2 linked regions of the Youhaiella tibetensis genome follow. The protein of the gene in region 1 interacts with the protein of each later gene in a pairwise test. Links are inferred from orthologs where the notes say so. Each region holds a gene or a part of one and is shown on either strand. Other genes may lie near its edges.

Region 1 (7,823 bases):
GGGCTCCGGATCAACTCCTGGGAAGCCCGGTGGTGGGGCTAGTTGGTGGGCAGCACCCGCCGGGCGAAAGGTCGAACGACCTTTAGCGCTCGGCGGCGGCCATGCAGAGTGCCAGCATGGTGCGGCGGAACAGCGTTTCGGCCAGCGCCGGCTTGCGCCGGCTCTCTCCGGTCGCGGTCTGCAGGCGCTCGCAGGCATTGGCGAGGGCCGGGTCGGTCCAGAGGCGCAATTGCTGCTCAAGGGCGTTGCGGCGGGAAAAATGCGGCCGTGGCCGCGCATTGTCGAGGACGTCGCGGGCCGAGCGGCCGGCATCGACCTCGGCGCGCAGGCGTCGCAGCATGTTGAAGTGGATCAGCGAGGTTGCCAGCAGGCGCTGCGGGTCTACGGCATTGCCGATGGCGCGGTTGATGGCGTCGTCGAGTTTGTGGGCGTGCCCGGTCCCGGCGGCGTCGGCGATCTGGTCGATGACCAGCGCCGCATTGTCGGCGCAGAGCGTCACCACGTCCTCGACCGTCAAGACCTTGCTTTGCGCGGCATAGAGCACGAGCTTTTCGAGCTCGCGGCGGGTGATCTCGCGGTCATTGCCCAGGGTTTCGCGTAGCGTCGTTACCACGTCGCCATCGGCGCGGATGCCATTCTTGGAAAAAGTGTCGCGAATGAGCGCCGCGATGGTTTCATCGCTATCGGCGTAGCAGGGGAGCGACCGGCCGAACCTGGCCGCGTCGACCAGGGCCCGCAGTGCGTCCTTGGGCGTGAGGTTGCCCGCTTCGAGGATGATCACGGCGCCCTGGGGATCGTCGCGGATCTCGGTCAGCGTCATCACCAGCGACTTGGTGGCGCCACGCACGCGGATGATGCGCTTGTCGCCGAAAAGCGACGGGGTGCGCGCCTCGACAGCCAGGCGCGAGGGATCGGCGTCGAGTTCGGCGCCTTCGAAGGTGACGACTTCCGTGCCCTGACCCTTTTCGCCGGACAGCTGGCGTACGAGGGTCTGGGCGGTCTCGCGCACGAGGCCCGTGTCGGGCCCGTAAGCGAGGAAAATGCCCTCGCTCAGGTCGGGACGCGTCAGAAAACGGGCGACTTCATGCGCCTTGAGGGCGGTCATTGGGCGGCGGGCAGGCCGATGGGGCCGGGATAACCGGCCAGGATCGCCAGGCGCAGGCTTTCGGTCACGGCGCGCGCCGCCTGTTCGCTGGCCGAGCGATAGGCTTCCGTGTCGGCGACGACCTGGCCATTGGTCTGGTAGCTGGCACTGGCATTGCGCGACGCGGCGAACAGCCGCTTGCCGAAACCGTCGGTGATGACCACCGTGCCATAGGCAATGGCCTCCCTGTTGGTCACGGGATTGACGGTGGCCGAGCGCGTCAGCGTGCGCCCACCGCTCGAAACCGAAACCGTCAGCAGAGGCGAATCGGGCTTGCCGGCCTGGAAGCGCAGGGCCAGTTCCTGATAGGCGATCTGGTCGAGCCGGGATCTGGGCTGGGCGAAGTTGAAGGCGTATTTCGCCTCCGCCATGGCCGCATCCGAATAGACCGGGGTCAGGGTCGTGCAGCCCGCAACCGCGAGCACCGGCGCCAAAAGCGCCAATGAAACCAATGCGTTGCGGGCAGCGCGCTTAGATGACCACATTGACGATCCGATCGGGCACGATGATGAGCTTTTTGGGCGCATTGCCCTCCAGCATGCGGGCAATCGGCTCGAGAGACAAGACGGCCGCTTCCACTGTTTCACGGGAAGCCCCCTTGGCGATCGTCAGCTCGGCGCGGCGCTTGCCGTTGACCTGGATGGCGATCACTACCTCGTCGTCGACCAGCAGCGCCGGCTCGACCGCCGGCCAGGGCGCGTCGGCGACAAGGCCGTGCTTGCCCAGTTCGGCCCAGCAGGTTTCGGAAAGGTGCGGCATCATGGGGGCGATCATTTGCACCAGCCGCTCGACGCCCTCGGAAAGCGCGGCCACCTGGCCGGCCGTGGGCTTGTCGCCATAGGATTGCACGAACTTGGCCAGGGCATTGGTCAACTCGTAGATCTGGGCGACGGCGCGGTTGAAGCGCAGGCCCTCGATGGCCTCGCCGATCTCCTTGACGGCGCGGTGCGTGGCCTTGCGCAGCGCCAGCACACCGTCATCGCCCTGCGCAACAGCGTCCTTGGAGTGTTCGAGAATAGCGACCGTATCGGCCACCAGCTTCCAGACGCGCTGCTGGAAGCGGCTGGCGCCTTCGATGCCGGCCTCGGTCCACTGCACGTCGCGCTCGGGCGGGGAGTCGGAAAGCATGAACCAGCGGGCGGTATCGGCGCCATAGGTCGCCACGATCTCGTCGGGGTCGATGACATTCTTCTTGGACTTGCTCATCTTCTCGATCGAGCCGATGACCAGGTCCTCGCCCGAGCCGACGCGCTTGGCCGAACGGATATCGCCGCTCGCCTCGAGGATCACCTCGGACGGCAGCACCCATTCGCCCGTCGTGGTCTTATAGGTCTCGTGCGTCACCATGCCCTGGGTGAAGAGACCCTTGAAGGGCTCGTCGATCCCCACCACGTGCCCGGTCGCCTTCATGGCGCGCATGAAGAAGCGCGAATAGAGCAGGTGCAGGATGGCATGCTCGATGCCGCCGATATACTGGTCGACCGGCAGCCAGGCGCTGGCCACGGCCGGTTCGGTCGGCGTCGCCGCCTGGGGCGAGGTGAAGCGGGCGTAATACCAGGACGAATCCACGAACGTATCCATGGTGTCGGTTTCGCGCCGCGCCGCGCCGCCGCATTGTGGGCAGTTGACGTGCTTCCAGCTCGGATGGTGGTCGAGCGGATTGCCGGGCTTGTCGAAGCTCACGTCTTCGGGGAGGCGCACCGGCAGGTCCTTCTTGGGCACCGGCAGGGTGCCGCAGACCTCGCAATGGATCACCGGAATCGGGCAGCCCCAGTAGCGCTGGCGCGAAATGCCCCAGTCTCGCAGGCGATAATTGGTCTCGACTACGCCCTGGGGGCGGCCGTCCACGGTCCGCGCGCCGAAATAGGCGGCGATTTCCTTTTTGGCGGCATCGACCGCCAGCCCGTCTAGGAACTGGCTGTGATAGATGCTGCCCGGGCCGGTATAGGCCTCTTCGCCTACAGCGAACGCCTCGGGGTCGGCATCGGGCGGCAGCACGACGGGAATGACCGGCAGGTCGTACTTGCGGGCGAAATCGAGGTCGCGCTGGTCATGGGCCGGGCAGCCGAAAATGGCGCCGGTGCCGTAGTCCATTAGCACGAAATTGGCGACATAGACGGGCAGGGTCTCGCCCTCGAGCACCGGATGCTTGACCCGCAAGCCGGTGAAATAGCCCTTCTTTTCGGCCTTCTCGATGGCTTCGGTGGCGGTGCCCAGGCGGTGGCATTCCTCGACGAAGGCCGTCAGTTCGTCATTGCCCGCCGCGAGCGCGGTGGTCAGCGGATGGTCGGCCGAAAGCGCGACGAAGGAAGCGCCGAAAATCGTGTCGGGCCGGGTGGTGAAGACTTCAACGCTCGTGGCGTAGTTGGCGCCCTCGGCCACTTCGAACAGCAGGCGCAGGCCCTCGGACTTGCCGATCCAGTTGCGCTGCATGGTGCGCACCTTCTCGGGCCATTCGTCCAGGCCATCGATGGCGGCCAGCAGGTCCTCGGAGAAGTCCGAGATCTTGAGGAACCACTGGGTCAGCTCGCGCTGCTCGACCAGGGCGCCCGAGCGCCAGCCGCGACCGTCGATCACCTGCTCGTTGGCGAGCACGGTGTGGTCCACGGGATCCCAGTTGACCTTGGATTTCTTGCGCGAGACCAGGCCGGCCTCGAGGAAATCGATGAACATGGCCTGCTGGTGCTGGTAGTAGGAGGGATCGCACGTGGCGATCTCGCGGCTCCAGTCGAGCGAGAGGCCCATGGATTTGAGCTGGTCGCGCATGGTGGCGATGTTCTGGTAGGTCCAGGCTCCGGGCGCCACCTTGCGCTCGATGGCGGCGTTTTCCGCCGGCAGGCCGAAGGCGTCCCAACCCATGGGGTGCAGCACGTTCTTGCCCTTGGCGCGCTGGTAACGGGCCACGACGTCGCCCATCGAATAGTTGCGCACATGGCCCATATGGATGCGGCCGGAGGGGTAGGGGAACATTTCGAGGACGTAGTAGCGCTCGCGCGGGTCGTCGTTGGCGACCTCGAAGGATTTGCGGTCCTGCCAGACCTTTTGCCAATGGGGCTCTTTTTCGCGCGGGTTATAGCGTTCGACGCTCACTGTAAGTCGTCCTGGAAGAAGGGCAGATATCTGCCGATTATGTTGCGTTATCGGGGGTTTTTGGCTACCGGACCATCACCAGAAAAGCCCGGCGCGGTCAACCAAAACAAGGTAGTTTCGAATTATGGAGACGGCGGAAACAAGGCTGGCCGAAATCAACGGGCGCATCGCGCGCGCCCATGAGCGGTTCGGCGCCCCTCCCGAGGCGGTGACGCTGGTCGCCGTGTCCAAGACTTTCGAGGCCGATGCGGTCGAGCCTTTCCTCAAGGCCGGCCAGCGGGTTTTCGGGGAAAACCGCGTGCAGGAGGCGCAGGGCAAGTGGCCGGCGCTCAAGGCCGCCTATCGGGATGTGCAGCTCCATCTCATCGGCCCGCTCCAGACCAACAAGGCGCGCGAGGCGGTGGCGCTCTTCGACGTCATCGAGACGCTCGATCGCGACAAGCTGGCCCGGGTGCTGCGCGAGGAGATGGATCGGGCCGGGCGCGAACTGCCCTGCCTCGTCCAGGTCAATATCGGGGGCGAACCGCAAAAGGCCGGCATTGCGCCCGGGGAGGCGCTCGATTTCGTGCGCCATTGCCAGGGCGAGTACCGGCTCGATATCAGGGGCCTCATGTGCATCCCGCCCGAGGGCGAGCCGGCGGGACCCTTCTTTGCGCATCTGGCCACGCTCGGGCGCCAGGCGCAGCTTCCCTGGCTCTCGATGGGCATGAGCGCGGACTTCGAAACCGCCATCGCCATGGGCGCCACCCATGTGCGTGTCGGCTCGGCGCTTTTCGGGCGGCGGGCCGCAAGTCTTTAAGCGCCTTCAAGGAATTAACGCGTCCCTGCAACTTTGCGGGGGGAAGCGTCGTTCCTATCTCCATAACAGGCTTGTGATTGGCACAAGCCCCTATCGCACCTACATTTGATGGGCGAGCCGGGGGGCCTGCCTTCGAGGGAATTGCCGAGAATGAACAAGCGCCGAATTCTTCTGGTCGACGACGATGCTGATCTGCGCACGACACTGGTCGAGCAGCTCATGCAGTATCGTGAGTTCGACATTGCCGAGGCCGGCTCGGCCAACGAAGCGCTCAAGGCCGTGCGCGAGGCTCACGTGGACCTGATGGTCCTCGATGTCGGCCTGCCGGACATGGATGGCCGCGAGGCCGTCAAGATTCTGCGCCGCGAAGGCTTTAAGGGCCCGATCCTCATGCTCACCGGCCATGACAGCGATGCCGACGAGATCCTGGGGCTCGAATCGGGCGCCAATGACTACATCACCAAGCCGTTCCGGTTCTCGGTGCTGCTGGCGCGTATCCGCGCCGCGCTGCGCCAGCACGACCAGAGCGAGGACGTGGTGTTCACCATCGGCCAATACAGCTTCCAGCCGGCGGCGAAACTGCTTGAATCCTCCGATGGCGGCAAGGTGCGCCTGACCGACAAGGAAACCTCCATCCTCAAGTACCTCTATCGCCAGGGTCCCAAGACCATTACGCGCGATGTGCTGCTCAAGGAGGTGTGGGGCTACAACAACCGGGTCACCACCCATACGCTGGAAACCCACATCTACCGGCTGCGCCAGAAGATCGAGCGCGACCCCTCCAATGCCCGCCTGCTGGTCACCGAAGAGGGCGGTTATCGTCTCGTGCCGTAAAAAGCCTACCGCCGCGGGTCCTTACGCGGCGGAAAACCGCTATCTAGAGAGTTTGCGAACAGAATTTGGCTCTCTATAAAGCGTTAAGAGCGCAATCCGGTCATTTGCAGCACCGCGGCCGATGTGCTCTGGCAAGGACTGGGGCACAATGCAACTGGACGACGCGGCGACCATTCTGGCGCACGCCGAATTCTTCGAGATCTGCGACAACGAGCAAAGGCGTCTTCTCGCCTTTGCCAGCGAGCGTCGCCGTTTCGAGGCCGGCGAGGTCGTCTACAAGGCCGGCGACATCCCCGACGGCGCCCATGTGCTGATTTCGGGGCGGTTGCGCACCACGCCCGAGGGCGGCGGCAGGTTCCACGATCTTTCCGGAGAAGGCACGCTGGTGAGCGCGGTGGCGCTGGTCATCGCCAGGCCGCGCCCGGTGACGGTGACGGCGGTCTTCGCCTCCGAAACCCTTTTCGTGCCGCGCCACGCTTTCCTCAAGCTGGCAACGCAGTACCCTGATCTCGCCGCGCGCGCCGCCGATCACATCCGGCGCGAACTCACCGGGTACCTGGGCGCGCTGGCCCCGCTCAAGGGGCGCATCCGCAAGGACCAGATCTAGGTCCCTGCCTTTTTTGCTTCACGTGAATCACGAGGTGCGCGCCCGTACGCGCGCCCTGCCGGCTTCTCAGGCGAAGCGGGTGATGACGGGCACGTGGTCGGAGGGCTTGTCGCTCCAGCCGCGGGCGGGGCGCAGGATCTCGGCGCCGGTGGTGTGGGCGGCGATGTCGGCGGTGGCCCAGATATGGTCGAGCCGGCGGCCCTTGTCGGCCGCGTTCCAGTCGCGGGCGCGATAGCTCCACCACGAATAGAGCTTCTGGTCATAGGGGATGTGCTTGCGCACCAGGTCCACCCAGCCGTGGCCTCCCTCGAGCAGGGCGGTCAACGCCTCTGTTTCGACCGGCGTGTGGCTGACGACCTTGAGGAGCTGCTTGTGGCTCCAGACGTCGTTTTCGTGCGGGGCGATGTTGAAGTCGCCCGCGATCAGGTGGCCGCGCTCGAAATCGGGGGTGGCGAACCAATGCTTGAGCTCGTCCAGGAACCCCAGCTTGTGCTTGAACTTGGGGTTGATCGCGGGATCGGGCTCGTCCCCGCCGGCCGGGATGTAGAAATTGTGGAACTTGACGGCGCCCTGGCCGAAATCGAGGAGCGCAGAGACATGCCGGCTATCGGGAATCTCGCAGAAGACCTTGCTCGAAATGTCGGTCAGCGGAAACTTCGAGACGATGGCGACGCCGTGGTAGCCCTTCTGGCCGTGGACGGCCTGGTAGGGATAGCCCGCCTCGGTGAAGGCGTTGGCCGGGAACTGGTCGTTTGTGCACTTGATTTCCTGGAGCATGAGCACGTCGGGCTGATACTGCCTGAGGAAATCCAGGACGATGGGCAGACGCAGGCGAACGGAATTGATGTTCCAGGTGGCGACGGAAACGGACATTGAAACTCTCGAGGGTGGGCCGGCGCCTTTATGGCGCAAAGTCCGCCCTCCGGCAAAGGGTTAGCGGCCTATTTGGGCTCGACCGCCTTATAGGTCGGGTCGATGTAGAAATAGGATTTTGGAATCTGGACGTCCTTCTGGATGTCGTAGAGCGAGAAGGTGAGTTCGGCCCCGCTCGGCTCGGTCAGCGTCCACTGGGCCAGGTCCAGGGTCTGCTTGTCGAAGATCAGGCCCACCTGCACCACCCCGATCGGGGTGTCGTCCGAGACCGTCACCGCCATATAGGCGTCCGAACTGGTCACATCCACGACATTGGCGCTGAGCAGGTCGATCTTGTCGCCCAGGAAGTTGCGCAGCGGGATGCGGTCCTGGGGATAGGCGTACTGGGTCTGGTCCTTGCGGTTGATGACGTAAAAGCCGCGGCCGACCGAGATGATCTCTTCGCGCGAGGGCGGGTTGTAGCGGAAGCGCACCTT
Region 2 (7,692 bases), 1.2 Mb from region 1 along the record:
CCATCAAGAGCGGCAGCGACGACGCCCGGGTCATCGAGAAGCGCGACCCCGTGCTGTTGCCCAAGTCCCGCAAGAACGATGCAGAACTGGCCGGAATGCGCGAGGCGCACCGCCTTGATGGCGTGGCGCTGGCAAAGTTCCTGGCCTGGTTCGACGCCGAGGCGCCCAAGGGCAAGCTCGACGAGATCGGCATCGTCACCGCCCTGGAGGCCTTCCGCCGCGAGGAACCGACCTGCGTGGATGCGAGCTTCGACACCATCTCGGGCGCCGGCCCCAATGGCGCCATCGTCCACTACCGCGTGACCGAAAAGACCAACCGGCCACTCCATCCGGGCGAACTGATGCTGGTGGATTCGGGCGCCCAATACCTCTCGGGCACCACCGACATCACCCGGACCATGTCCACCGGCAAGCCCTCCGCCGAAGAGAAGGATCGCTTCACCCGCGTCCTCAAGGGCATGATTGCCATTTCGATGGCGCGCTTTCCGCGCGGCACGTCGGGCGCCCAGATCGACGTGCTCGCCCGCCAGTTCCTCTGGCAGGCCGGCCTGACCTATACCCACGGCACCGGCCACGGCGTGGGCGCCTACCTGGGCGTGCACGAAGGCCCGATCGGCATCTCCCCGCGCTACACCCTGCCGCTCGAAGTCGGCCAGGTAATCTCGAACGAGCCGGGCTACTACAAGGACGGCGGCTTCGGCATCCGTATCGAAAACCTCGTGCATGTGGTGGAAAGCCCTGTCGGGGAGGGCAAGTATCTGGAGTTCGAAACCCTGACGCTGGCGCCGATCGACCTGCGCCTGGTCGAAAAGAAACTGCTCACCGACGACGAGCGGGATTGGCTCAACGCCTACCACAAGCGCGTCTGGAAGGAGATCGGCCCCGAGCTCAAGGGCGAGGCCAAGGCCTGGCTCAAGGAAGCCACGGCGGAACTTTGAGGCGCTAGTTCAGCATCGGGTCGGACGCCAGCAGCTCGCTCAGGCGCCCGCCGTCCGGCCAGGCGATGTCGTCGATCTTCCAGCCGCCGTCTTCCTCGACCATCGAGAAGACGCTGGTGTAGTCGTTCCCGACATTCTGGAAGTGCACGGCAACCGTGGTCACCCCGTTCTCGACCACCGGATCGGCGATCTCGACCTTGCCCAGCTCTACCTCCTGGCCCAGCACGAACGGATCGAAATCGAGGGCGCTCATGGCGTCCTCGCTCTCGCTGGCCCGCTGCCTGTCGGCCGCGAACAATTGCTGCAGGCTCAGGGAATAGATGTCCTGTTCTTCCTCGGATTCGCCTTTGGCATACTGCCCGTAGATATGCTCGAGCAGCGCCTTGGGAGTCCCATAGCTGGCCGCAAGGGCCGGCGCCGCCAGCGCCATCAGCAGGGCCAGACTAGCCGCAATCAATCGCATCAATTGCCGTTCGCCTCCGTCAAAATCTCGCGCAGGCCCCAGGGATAGTCGCCGCGCGCCTCGATATCGTCCACGCGCCAGCCGTCGCTTTCCTCGACCAGCGTATAGGAGAGCACGGTCTCGCGCTGGGCATCCGCATTGACGAACGTCACCGGGATCACCACGACGCCACCCTTGGACTTGGCCTTGCCGAAGTGCACGTCATGGGGCTGCGGGTCCTGGCTGTCCGAAAACGGGTCGAAGTCGAGATTGCCGATCTCGCCCGGCGGCGTGCGCGCCTCCTCCGCCCTGACGAGCTCCATGAGCCCGGTCGAGAACACGTCCTCGCGCTTCGGCCAGCTATCGGGCCCATAGGCCTCGTAGATGTGGCGCAGCGCCGCCTCGGGCGTCTTGAAGCCACCTGCGTGGGCAACGCCCGCGCCCGCCACGACCATCAGGACTGCCAGCAGCCCGCCCCACAATCCGCGCAAGTCCGTCTCCCACTATTGCGCCACCGTCGGAACCTCGCCGAGGATTTCCGTCAGCGTCCACTGCACCTCGCCCTCGATGGACTGCACGTTGTCGACCTTCCAGCCGTCCGGCTCCTTGACCATCGAGATGACGACGGTGTTCTTTTCACCGAAATTGGCGAAGCGCACCGTTGAAGTGGCCAGGGTCCCCGAAATCTCCGGCTCACCGATCACGAGATCGGCCAGGTCGTAATCCTGCGCGTTGATGAACGGATCGAAGTCGAGCGCCCCAACCTCGCCTTCGGGCGTACGCTCGCGGTCGGCAGCGAACAGACGCTTGAGATGGGCCGAATAGATCTCCTCGCTGTCCTCGGGAAAGCTGTTGGTCGAATAGGATTCGTAGATCGAATCCAGCAGCGCCTTGGGGCTGTCATAGGTTGCGGCCAGGGCCGGGGCGGCCATCGCCAGGATGAAGCCGAGGGCGGCGAGAACGAGACGCATTGCAGAACTGTCCGTCAGTTGAAGAAGAAGGCGTAGCCGATAAGGTTTTCGCCGAAGACGCGATTGGCCTCGGCGAAATCGGCCGCACTCGCCACCGGACCATCCTTGAGGAACGGAATAGCGCCATATCCGGTCAGGATCATGACGAGGTCGGTGCGGGTGGCGGTCTCGAAATAGGCCTTGAGGTCAAAGCCCTGCCGGAACCGCCAATGCGGCACGAGCAGCTTGCCATCGAGGATCGCGTCGGCCGTGTCGAGCGTCTTGAGCCAGGCGTCCACCATCTCCTGGCTTACCTCGCTGCCGGGCAGCGTCGCGGTCTGGCGCGGCGAAGGGATGAACTCGTGGTCGTCGTCGGTCTCGGCAAGGATCGCCGCCCAATTCGCCCGCGAGAAGGCGGTGATCGCCTTGAGCCGCTCAAGCACGCGCTTGAGCCGATCGGGTTCGATCACCGGCCAGTCCAACGTGTGGATGGCCGCGATGGCATCGGCGGCCGCCGCGTCCGTCCGCGGCTCCATGAAGATCGAACCGCCCTCCGAATAGTCCTGCATCGGCAACCCGGCCCGCGGAAACAGGCGATGGAAAGCGACGTTGACGAGGTCCGAGAAGTCGTGGGCGAGAAGAAAATCGCCATGGCTCGCCAGCACCTGGCTGTACCCGGCCATCCAGAGCGCGTCGGCCCGGTCGAAGCCGAGCGTGGTATCGGGCGCCTCGGGCGCCTGGGCCGGGTTCTTGTCGCTCCCCGCCGGCTGCGTGGCCGGCTCGGGCGTCAGCGGAATGCCCAGCTGCCGCTCGACGATGGAACGCATACTCTCGGCATCGGACGCCTGCCCGTCTCCGTCGACATCGAACCGGATCCGGAGCGGATCGATCAGCACGACATAGTCGCCGCTCTCGCCCGCCGCAGCCAGCGAAGTCTTGGCCGCGTCCATGTCGTCGACCAGTTGCGCCAGGATGCCCCTCACCTTGGCATAGTCGAGCTTTTCCGGGCTCGGATTGGGCGGAATGGGCACCGTCACCAGCGGCCCGAGCATCCCGGCGTCCGGCCCGACAAGACCGTGGCGGTAGAGCGCCTGGACGAGATGCTCGACCCCGCTCGCCAGTTCCAGCATGCCAAGTCCGAACCGGGCTTCCTGGTCGCCGCCCTCCGCCATCGGCGTCAGCTGCTCGATGCCCTGGGCGAAGGTGCCCGCGTAGAGATTGTCGCGCAGCGCATCCCCCGCCTCTCCGGCGTGGACGGGCAATGTGAGGAACGCGGCAAGGCCGGCTCCCAGGAGCGTCGTTCGCAACATCGGCACTCTCCTTGCGATGCGCCTATTTGGCGATGAGATCGAACCAACCGTCTTCGTCGACAACCCGAATACCCAGTTCCTCGGCCTTCTTGAGCTTGGAGCCCGCGCCGGGCCCGGCCACGAGGATATCGGTGGCCGAGGACACCGAACCGGCAACCTTGGCGCCGTGCCGCTCGGCCATGGCCTTGGCCTCGCTGCGCGACATCTTCTCGAGCGTGCCGGTGAACACCACCGTCTTGCCGGCCACCTGGCTTTCGGCCGAAACGGTGACGACATAAGGCTGTGGCCGCACCTCTTCGAGCAGCCGGTCGATGACCTCGTCATTCTGCTCGTTGCCGAAAAAGCTGATGAGTGCCCCGATGACTGTATCGCCGATCCCGTCGATCGACGGGAACACCGCATGCGGATCATCCGCATGCGCGGCGGTTTCCTTGCCGATGCGGATCACCTCCTCGATGGTCGAGAAGGTGCGCGCCAGGATTGCCGCCGTCGTACTGCCGATGTGGCGGATACCCAGCGCGAAGATGAACCGGTCGAGCTCGGGCTCGCGCCGCGCGTCGATCGCCGCGAAGAGCTTCTCGAGCCCCTCGTAGTTGCGATCCTCGACACTGCGCACGTTCTTGCGCACCTTGCCCGTTGCCGCCTCGCGCTGGCGCGCCTGCTCCTCGCGCCGCTCGGCCAGCGCCTTCTGCACTTCGGCGCGGCGTTCTCTGAGCGTGAAGATGTCGGCGGCCGTCTTGACCAGCCCGGCATGGAAGAAGAGGTCGATGTTCTCGGCCCCCAGCCCCTCGATATCCATCGCGCCGCGCGACACGAAATGGCGCAGCTTCTCGATGGCCTGGGCCGGGCAGATCAGCTCGCCCGTGCAGCGCCGGCGCGAATCTTCCTTGCCCGTCTTCTCGTTGACCTCGCGCACCGCCGGCGAGCCGCAGACCGGGCAGGTATGCGGGAACTCGTAGGGTACCGCGTCGGCCGGGCGCTTCTCGATCACCACCTTGACGATCTGCGGGATGACGTCGCCGGCCCGCTGGATCACCACCGTATCGCCGATGCGAATGTCGATGCCGTCGCGAATGGGCGCCCCGGCGCTGTCGAAACCCTTGATATAGTCCTCGTTGTGGAGCGTGACGTTCTCGACCACCACCCCACCCACCGTTACCGGTTCGAGCCGCGCCACCGGCGCCAGCGTGCCGGTGCGCCCGACCTGGATGTCGATGCGCTTGACCACGGTCGTCGCCTGCTCGGCCGGGAACTTGTGGGCGATGGCCCAGCGCGGCTCGCCCGTCACGTATCCCCAGCGCTCGCGCAGATCGAGCCGGTCGAGCTTATAGACCACCCCGTCGATGTCGTAGCCGAGCGAGGAGCGCTGCGCCTCGATCACCCGGTACTGGCGCAGCATCTCCTCCTCGGAGGCCGTCCGCTCGGTCAGCTCGTTAACCTTGAATCCCCAGCTCTTGATGGCCTGGATCATGCCCCATTGCGTATCCGCCGGCATGCTCGAGGCCTCGCCCCACGCATAGGCGAAGAAGCGCAGGTTGCGCTGCGCCGTGATGGCGGGGTCCTTCTGGCGCAGCGAGCCGGCTGCCGTGTTGCGCGGGTTGACGTAATCCTGCCCGCCCTCGGCCGCCGAACGCGCCTTGAGCGCCTCGAAATCGGCATAGGTCATGTAGACCTCGCCGCGCACTTCGATGACCTGCGGCCAGTCGCTGCCCTCGAGCTTTTCGGGAATGTCGGCGATAGTCCTGAGGTTGGCGGTGATATCCTCGCCCACCGTGCCGTCGCCGCGCGTCGCGCCCTTGACGAAGACGCCGTTCTCATAGCGCAGCGAAGCGGAAAGCCCGTCGATCTTGGGTTCGGTGACGAATTCGAGCACCAGGTCCTTGTCCCGCTCGAAGAACCGATGGCCACGTTCGATGAAGTCGATGACGTCCTGATCCGTGTAGGCCTTGGCGAGGCTGAGCATGGGCACGGCGTGGCGCACCTTGGCGAAGCCTTCCGCCGCCGGCGCACCCACCTTGCCGGTGAGGCTGTCCGGGCGGCGCAACTGCGGAAACGCCGTCTCGATCTCGCCGTAGCGGACCTTCATCGCATCGTATTCGGCGTCCGTGATCTCGGGCGCGTCGTTCTGGTGATAGGCGATATCGGCGCGCAGAATCGCTTCGTGGAGCTTGTCGAGCTCCTGCTTGGCCGCCGCTTCGGAAAGGTTCTCGACCTCGTCCTCGAACTCGATCACGATACCTCCGAAATCAACTTGGACGCGGCTGCGCGCGCCTCCTCGGTCACCGTGGCGCCGGCAAGCATGCGGGCCACCTCTTCGCGCCGGTTTTCCCCGTCCAGCCCGCGCACATGGGTGCGCACGAACGCGCCCTCATCGACGGCCTGCTTCTCGATCAGCAGATGGCTCTGCGCCCGGGCCGCCACCTGGGGCGCATGGGTCACCGCAAGCACCTGCACCTTGCCTGCCAGCCTTGCCAGCCGGCGCCCGATGGCATCGGCCACGGCGCCGCCCACGCCCGTGTCGATCTCGTCAAAGATGAGCACCGGCGCCGAACCACGATCGGCCAGCACCACCTTGAGCGCCAGCAGGAACCGTGAGAGCTCGCCGCCCGACGCCACCTTGAGCAGCGGTCCCGAGGCGGTGCCCGGATTGGTCTGCACATGGAACGCGATCTGGTCGAAACCGGAGGCTGCAACGCGTGCCTCGTCCACCGCGTGATCGACGATGAAGCGGGCATTGCCGAGCTTGAGATCGGGCAGCTCCGCCTCGACCGCCTTGCTCAGCGCCGCGGCAGCCTTGGCGCGCTGCGCACTCAGCTTGGCAGCGACGGCCTTGTAAGCCGTGCGCGCCGCCGCAGCAGCCTCTTCCAGCCGGGCCAGAGATGCCTCTCCGTTCTCGAGCATTTCGAGGTCGCCCCGGTATTTGGCCAGCACCGCCGGCAACTCGTCGGGCGCCACGCCGTGCTTGCGGGCCGCCCCGCGCAGAGCGAACAGCCGTTCCTCGACCTTTTCGAGTTCCTGCGGATCGAAGGCCATTTCGCGCTTGATGGTCTCGAGCGCGTCCGAGGTGCGATCGAGCGCCACCAGCGAGGCGTCGAGCGCCTCGACCAGCGGCTGGAACAGCGTATTGCCCGTATCGGCCTTGCGCATCAGCCGCCGCATGAGCGAGGCGAGCGCCGGGCCCGGCGCGGCTGTGCCATTGATGATCTCGTCGGCGTCGCGCACTTCCTCGGCCGCGCGCTCGAGCTGCATAAGCCGCTGCCGCCTCTCGGCCAGCGATTCTTCCTCGCCGGTCTCGGCGGCCAGCGCCGACAGCTCTTCGACGACGTGGCGGGCATATTCCTCGCGCGCCGCCGCCTCCGCGACCATGGCGCGCTGCTCGGCAACGGCGCTATCGGCCGCCGCCAGGGCCTCATGGGCCGAGCGCACCGCCGCCACCTGCCCCTCCCCGCCGCCAAAGGCGTCGAGCAGGTCGCGGTGGGTGTTGACGTCCACCAGAGCGCGGTCGTCGTGCTGCCCGTGGATCTCGACCACCAGCGCCCCGATCCGCTGCAGGAGCGCTGCCGAGACCGGCTGGTCGTTGATGAAGGCGCGCGTGCGGCCATCGGCATACTGCACGCGCCGCAGAATCATCTCGTCGTCATCGGCGATCTCGTTCTCGCGCAATGCCTGGCGCGCCGGGTGATCGTGCGGAAGCTGGAGCACCGCCACCACCTGCCCGCTCTCGGTGCCCTTGCGCACCAGCGAGGCGTCCCCGCGCCCGCCCAGCGCCAGGGTCAGCGCATCGAGCAGGATGGACTTGCCCGCACCCGTCTCGCCCGTCAGTACGGTCAGACCGGTATCCAGGCCGAGATCGAGCTGGTCGATCAGGACGATATTGCGAACGGACAACGCAGTGAGCATGGCGGCACACTAGCCGGAAAGCGTGTGCCGAAAAAGCGGGAGGTGAAGGGAATTCAGAAGCGATATTTGCAGGAAGGGAGTGGTGGTGCCGCACTCCATCAGCCATCGGCGCTTGCCTTACCCCCTTCCCTCAATCCCCCCACAAGGGGGAG

What was found.
Region 2: the proteins of leuS (region 1) and ligA interact in binary tests that used the Escherichia coli proteins (3 or more experiments, as listed by UniProt). The link is inferred for Youhaiella tibetensis from one-to-one orthologs.

Annotation. Positions count from the first base shown.
Region 1 is NZ_CP041690.1:4,276,218-4,284,040, reverse strand. What follows is about bases 1,416-4,551. They hold leuS (leucine--tRNA ligase), read right to left. Parts: upstream 4,235-4,551; coding sequence 1,616-4,234; downstream 1,416-1,615. Other genes in these bases: FNA67_RS21000 (YggS family pyridoxal phosphate-dependent enzyme), read left to right, coding at 4,359-4,551; FNA67_RS21010 (hypothetical protein), read right to left, coding at 1,416-1,629. In the rest of the region: holA (DNA polymerase III subunit delta), read right to left, coding at 83-1,105; more of FNA67_RS21010, read right to left, coding at 1,102-1,415; more of FNA67_RS21000, read left to right, coding at 4,552-5,033; FNA67_RS20995 (response regulator transcription factor), read left to right, coding at 5,184-5,867; FNA67_RS20990 (cyclic nucleotide-binding domain-containing protein), read left to right, coding at 6,016-6,474; FNA67_RS20985 (exodeoxyribonuclease III), read right to left, coding at 6,541-7,347; FNA67_RS20980 (LolA family protein), read right to left, coding at 7,416-7,823.
Region 2 is NZ_CP041690.1:3,032,004-3,039,695, forward strand. What follows is about bases 3,269-6,273. They hold ligA (NAD-dependent DNA ligase LigA), read right to left. Parts: upstream 5,874-6,273; coding sequence 3,663-5,873; downstream 3,269-3,662. Other genes in these bases: FNA67_RS14875 (hypothetical protein), read right to left, coding at 3,269-3,640; recN (DNA repair protein RecN), read right to left, coding at 5,870-6,273. Outside these bases: FNA67_RS14855 (aminopeptidase P family protein), read left to right, coding at 1-938; FNA67_RS14860 (DUF3828 domain-containing protein), read right to left, coding at 943-1,401; FNA67_RS14865 (YqhG/Tai3 family protein), read right to left, coding at 1,401-1,871; FNA67_RS14870 (DUF3828 domain-containing protein), read right to left, coding at 1,884-2,351; more of FNA67_RS14875, read right to left, coding at 2,366-3,268; more of recN, read right to left, coding at 6,274-7,540. UniProt on the Escherichia coli protein: DNA ligase that catalyzes the formation of phosphodiester linkages between 5'-phosphoryl and 3'-hydroxyl groups in double-stranded DNA using NAD as a coenzyme and as the energy source for the reaction.